DNA from 2 places in the Soonwooa purpurea genome. Region 1 is predicted to be linked to the other one. Evidence: riboswitches for the same ligand, from Rfam matches in the RefSeq annotation. Region 1 holds a riboswitch; the other holds the start of a gene.
What was found. A riboswitch is a leader RNA that binds a small molecule or an ion and turns the genes downstream of it on or off. The one in region 1 is predicted to bind cobalamin.
Positions count from the first base shown of each region.

Region 2: it holds a riboswitch for cobalamin, as region 1 does, so the genes downstream of both, ACVFVN_RS04435 (T9SS type A sorting domain-containing protein) here and ACVFVN_RS09210 (TonB-dependent receptor plug domain-containing protein) in region 1, are expected to answer to the same signal.

Region 1 is NZ_JBSSMA010000008.1:99,079-102,510, forward strand. It holds gene mutY (A/G-specific adenine glycosylase) at 34-1,071, shown strand; cobalamin riboswitch at 1,097-1,281, shown strand; gene ACVFVN_RS09210 (TonB-dependent receptor plug domain-containing protein) at 1,311-3,131, shown strand; gene ACVFVN_RS09215 (YncE family protein) at 3,143-3,432, shown strand, end outside.
Region 2 is NZ_JBSSMA010000003.1:202,655-206,086, forward strand. It holds gene ACVFVN_RS04430 (SPFH domain-containing protein) at 1-319, opposite strand, end outside; gene ACVFVN_RS04435 (T9SS type A sorting domain-containing protein) at 412-1,524, opposite strand; cobalamin riboswitch at 1,621-1,805, opposite strand; gene ccsA (cytochrome c biogenesis protein CcsA) at 1,887-3,432, opposite strand, start outside.

The DNA.
Region 1 (3,432 bases):
TATATTTTTGGTGTGCAAATATAAAACATATTTTTGAAAACTTACAAACAAAAGACTGACTTTCTTTATATTGGCAGTAAGCTACTTATATGGTATCATACTAATAAAAGAGACTTGCCATGGCGCAAAAATACAAATCCTTATAATATATGGATCAGCGAAATTGTCCTTCAACAGACGCAAGTGAAACAAGGACTTCAGCATTATATTAATTTTGTAGCGCGGTTTCCCAACGTGCAAAGCCTTGCAAATGCCGATGAAGAGGAGGTTTTGTTGTATTGGAAAGGCTTAGGTTATTACTCGAGAGCGCTTAATCTTCACAAAGCTGCAAAACAAATTATAAATGATTATGACTCCGAATTTCCCAATCAATATTCTCAGCTTTTAAAATTAAAAGGCGTTGGGAAATATACGGCTGCAGCAATCGCCAGCATTGCTTTTGAAGAAAAAATCCCTGCAGTAGATGGTAATTTTTACAGAGTTTTGTCGCGGCTATTTGCTGACGATTTTGATATTTCTAATTCTAAAGCATCACAATATTTTTCTCAGTTGGCGGAATTGATTATGCCAGACGATAATCCTGGTTGTTTCAATCAAGCCATGATGGATCTAGGATCCGCAATATGTAAGCCTAAAAATCCTATGTGTGGTGATTGTCCTTTGCAGGAAGATTGTCGCGCTTTTGCGGTTGGGGAAATCGAACAATTCCCAGTTAAATTGAAGAAAACGAAAGTCGAAAATTTGACATTGACATATCAATTTATTCATCACGATAATCAATTTTTGGTCAAGCAACGGGATACTTCCGATATATGGAAAAAATTGTTTGAGTTCCCAAAAAATATTGATCTGAGTGATTTTCCCCATGAAGTTGAAAGCGAAAAATTAATTCGGCATAAGTTGACGCATCGTAACTTAGAAATTTCAATATTTAAAATTAATATTCCAGATTTTTCTGATTTTGAAAATTTAAAAAAAGAATTTGTTTTTTTAAGTTTAACAAAAGATGAAGCCGATCAAAAATCGTTTCCAAAACCGCTTCATGATTTTTATGTGAAATATTTTTCATAATCATTTGATTTAAAAGAAAAACTTTATTTATTTTTGCATTATTGGTTTTCGAAAATCATATTTCGAAATTAAAAGGGAATGAAGTGTGAGTCTTCAACTGTCCCCGCAACTGTAATTCGCGAACAAAAGATGTCATCATTAACCATTGTTAACACGAGAAGGGATGCCATCTGCGAAAGTCAGGAGACCTGCCAATATTAACAAAAAATAATGAGGCTTTCGGGAGAAAAGCGGTTGGTATGAAGCATTTATATTTTTCTTTTTCGTTCTTTTTTTCGGTAGTAAGTTTTGCGCAAGAAGCAGTTATTGACACTGTTTTTATCGATCAGCAACTTCCCAAAGCAGAACAATTTTCCAAAATCCAAATTGTGAAATCCGATGAGATCCTCAAGAATGCAACATCGCTTTCAGAATTTTTAAGTTTTCAAACGCCAGTTTATATTAAAGAAAATGGGCGCGGAATGGTGTCTTCGCCTTCTTTTCGTGGAACTACCGCGCAACAAACCGCTTTTGTCTGGAATGGCATTAATATTAATTCTCAGTTTTTAGGTCAAGGTGATGTTAATAATATAAGTCTATTAGGCTATGATAATATTGCGATTAAATACGGTGGCGGAAGTATTTTGTATGGTTCTGGAGCGATTGGCGGCTCGATACATCTCAACAATTTGTTTTCATATAACAAAGGATTTAAAAATCAAATCTTTGCAGAATATGCTTCCTACGGGACATTTAATTCATTATTAAAAACTAATTATAGCAATGATAAATTGAGTGTTCAGTTTTCTGTAAATCATAATCAAAGTGATAATGATTTTGAGGTTGAAGAACAATATTATGTCAATAGAAATGCAAAATATAAAAATACGGGAATTAACCTCGGTTTTGCGCTACGACTAGATCACCACAACGAAATCTACTCACAAAGTCAGATTTTTGATGCGGAACAAAATTATCCTTTGTTGTCTGAGTTTTCCACGCCAAGTAAATATTTGAGTCAAACTTTTCGAAGTCTTGCTGGTTGGAAGTTGAAAACCTTGAAAATAAATAATGATGTGAAAGTGGCCTATCTCACGGATGATTATCAGTATTTTATGAATTCTAAAATCCCTTCCACAAAATCTGGCGGCGGAACCAAACAATATTTAATTAAAAACGATTTTAATTTTAAAATTAATTCTGATTCGGAAATCAATTTTTTAGCTGAAGTTAGTAAAATTGAAGCGCTTGGTTTTGAAACTGGAATTAGCAATGTTTCTCGCCATCAAGGTTTTGCAGCTTTGTTGTACAGAAATTATAACATCAAAAATTTTGATTGGGAAGTTGGTATTAAAAAGGAATTTGTAGAACATGTCAGCAGTCCGTTTTTGTTTTCCGCGGCAGGACATTATAAAGCTTCGGATTTTTATAATGTCAAAATTAGTGCATCAAAGAATTTTCGAGCGCCAACTTTCAATGATTTGTATTGGGAGCCTGGAGGAAATCCAAGTTTAAAGCCGGAAACTTCGTTGCAATTTGAGTTTTCACAAGAACTAAAATGGAAGTTTTTACATGCAAGTGTGACGCCATATTTTATGGATATCAAAGATATGATACGTTGGATTCCTGGTGCAAACGGAATTTTTCAGGCAGAAAATACCGAACGTGTGAAATCTATGGGGATTGAAGCACAATTGGGCGCCGAGCAGAAGTTTGAAGATTTTAGTTATCGCACATTTTTCTCTTATGCTTATACAAAATCGGAAGATCAGGCACGAAAAAAACAATTGCCCTATGTACCTTTTCATAAAATTAATTTGGGCGCGGATTTTAGTTATAAAAGGATAGGATTACATTTGCAAACCATTTGGAATTCCAAAATTTTCAGTGATGCAGATGAGTCAAAGATGTACACGATGGATTCGTTTTATGTTATTAATCTTGGTTTGGATATTTCCGTTTTGAAATCGTTGAAACTTGGATTTAAAGTTAATAATCTGACATCAGAAGTGTACAGAACAGTCTATGGCTATTGGATGCCGAAGCGCAATTATGCCGTTAATATGAATTTTAATTTTTAAAAATAGTTATTATGAAAATCAGAAGTTTGCTAGCGAGCATGTTTGCCGCAAGTTTGCTGTTTATGACAGCTTGTAAAGATGATCAAGAAGTCATCGTTGACAACGGCGCTTACGAAGGTGGCGTTTTGGTAAGTGTAGAAGGTGGGTACAATAAAAATCAAGCGGAAGTGTCTTATATTTCTTCTGATTTGTCGCAAGTTGCGCAGAATATCTATGCCCTGAATAATGACAACCAAGTTTTAGGCGATGTTTTACAGACAATTGCTGTTAAAGATGATAAAGCTTTTTTGGTAGTCAATAA
Region 2 (3,432 bases), on a different contig from region 1:
TAAGCGTTTGACCTTGCAGGTTTTCTGATCTAAGACTCATCCTTTGCGATGAATATAAAGGATTGATAAAGAATAAGCCATTATCTTTTACTGATCCAACATATTTTCCAAAGAAATTAAGAACGCGCGAATGATTGGGCTGAATAATCATTAAACCTTTCATAAAGAAAAATGACAATAAGACCGCCAGAACAGCAATAACAGTCAAAAAAGGATTATAATCGATAGAATAGATAAACAATCCTATTCCTCCAAAAAATAAAACAAGGCTTATTAATAAAGCAATGTAACCAGACATGGGTTTTAAAACTTTTTCCATAGTATTAAAATTTTGATATTAATTTGATATCATAAAGATATAAAAATTTTAATTATAAAACAAAAAAAACGCTACAAGAGCGTTTTAAAACATTACAGCTTTATAAAACTATGTGATGTTACTTTATTCTTTGTTTTAATAATCAAAATATAATTTCCTTTCGGTAGAAAATCTACATTTATCGCAGAATCTCTCAGACTATCACTTTTTAAAATCTTACCTGATGTATCAAATATTTGATAATCAACAATAAAATCAGCATTGCGCACATTAATTATGTTATTAACAAGACTCGGATAAATATTGATCGCCTTATTCTCAAAATCATGTGTTGACATGGTGGCACAATTATCCTGAACAAATGTACCCGATACAACTACAATACTATCATTACAATCTTTTTTTATCAGGTTAAATCCTGTATTAGCCTCAATATTAATTAGTGTAATATTATTGACAAAACCGTCCATAAAATCAAAGGATATCAACTGATTGTTTTTTACAAGAATGGTTTTTAACAATGGGTTATTACTAAATCTTATGTTTGACAAAATATTAGATTCTGCTGAAAACCAATTTAGCTTCGTAAGTCCTGACAAGTTAAGACTGGTCAATTGATTCCCATTGATGTATATACGTTCTAGATTAATGTTTTGCGAAAAATTGAGATTGCTTAGCTGATTGTTAACCAAAAATAGACGTTGCAAATCTTTCAATTCTGACAAATCTATACTAGTCAATTGATTATCATTAATGTATACAATTTTAAGTTTAGAATTTGTTGGAAAGATAACTTCCGACAATTGGTTATTGTTAAGCTCCAAGTTGGTAAGATTGCTTAGTGATGAGATATCTAGCGTACCAACAAGTTTATTTTTTCGGAGATTAAGCGTTGTGAGTTTAGTATTTTGTGATAAGTCAATCTTGTTAAGATTAATCAAATCTCCAAGATTAAGCTCTGTTAAGTTGGTAAAATACTCGATACCTGTTGCATCATAAATATTAGGATAATTGGCGAGGTTTCTGATAGATGTTAGACTTTTTGCTTCATCTTGAGAAATTTGACTGTCCTTGTTGCTATCTACCGCAGGGTAAGCTTTGATAATTGCCGCTTTAAAGTTAGCATCTGGAAAGTTAATGATTTGCGCATTGGCAAGATTTGCGACCATAACAAAACCGCTGAGAATTGTAAAAAATCTCTTCATAAGTATAAAATTAAATTAGTTTAACTCCCGAAACCACAGGGATATACTCATAAAGAGTCTTTATGAAAAAACAAAAATGTTCTTCACCTTTATCCCCGAAAGTATCAACATTAGGCAGGTCTCCTGGCTTACATCATGATGTCTTCCTTCCCAAATTTTTGTTCAGTGGACTCAAAAAATGACATCAAGTTTTTTAGTATACAGTTGCGGGTACAGCTCAGGTCTTTAACCTGATTCCCTTTTCATAAAGTAAAACTTTAACCTAATTGCTGCAAATATACGATAAATAAAGCTTTTTCTGGTAAAACAAAAAAAAGACACATCCGAAAATGTGCCTTTAATATATTTTAAATTATACAGAATTAAGGTTCTACATCTGTTCTTTCATCTTTTTTAATATGAAGACTTTGGTGGAGCTTCTTGTATTTAATATAAGAAATTAATGTTAGAGTCAACATAAATGCCAATCCAAGATATACCCAAAGTGGTATAGGAATCGCATCTCCTTTCGCATACGAGTGAAGTCCTGTCAAATAATAATTAACGCCGAAATAAGTCATCACCATAGAACAAAACGCAAACATGGTCATCACATGGAAAAGATGTCGTCCTCGTAATCCAGGAACCAATCTCATGTGTAAAACAAAAGCATAAACCATAATGGAGATAAACGCCCAAGTTTCTTTCGGGTCCCAGCTCCAATATCGCCCCCAACTTTCGTTAGCCCAAACACCACCTAAGAAGTTACCAACTGTTAAAGCCAACAGTCCTATTGTTAAAGACATTTCGCTGACAATAGCCAATTCTTTTATAGTCGTATCATTGTGTTTTTTGAAAATATTAGGCGTTGCTATGATATAGAAAAATTGTGATATAACAGCAATCAACATAGATAACGAGAAGAATCCATAACTGGATGTAATAATTGCCACGTGAACAATTAACCAGTAAGATTTAAGCACCGGAACCAAAGGTGTAATTTGTGGATCCAGAGCTGCCCCACCGTGGGCAAAACCCATCATAATAACCGCCACTAAGAATCCCGCTGCAGGAATCAAAGCATTTGAGTTTCTGTACAAGGCAAAACCTGCAGTAATACCAACCCAAGAAATAAAAATAATTGCTTCGTAGCCATTACTCCATGGTGCATGACCAGAAATATACCATCTTGCAATAAGACCTAGGAAATGTAAAACATAACCAACGGCACCAAGATAAATTAAAGTTTTAACAACTTTATGCATAATTTTACTTGGTTTAAACAATTCTATAAATGCTAAAATTAACAGCAATCCTCCAAGAATAGTATAGAAAATCAACAACTTAAAGTTGATATCAATTTTGTTCATGAAAACTTCCAACTCAATTTTTGCATCTGGCGGAATAACTTGTTTTCCCCATTTATGTTGATAAGCTTCAACTTTTGCAAGCTCTTGATCTGCTTTTTTCCAATCGTTATTTTGGGTTGCCATAAGAACCGATGACAAATATGGACCTAAAACTTCTTGCGCATTTTTATCTGCCTCAAAATCTGGCGTCATTACAGAATTCCATGTATGATTAGCATCGTTCTGAACAGGAATCGTACGGAAATACTGATAAGACATCAAAGCATTAAGCACCTGGACTTTATCATTAAGCTTGATAACAGCTTCATCAAATTTGCTCTTATCAACTGGTTTTTTGCGGAATGCTGCATTGTATTCGTCTTCTAGTACGAAACGTAAATTTCCGCTCGCATCCGCTGGGAATAATTTCACCAAACTCGTGAAACCTTCTGGCGTTGCTTTGGTAATTTTCGCTAAATCTTTCCCAACCTTTCCACGCGTTTCGATTTTAATAATGTTGACTTGCGCCCAGAACATTGGATCGATAATCGCCGCTAAAAACCATTGATCGGCATTAAGA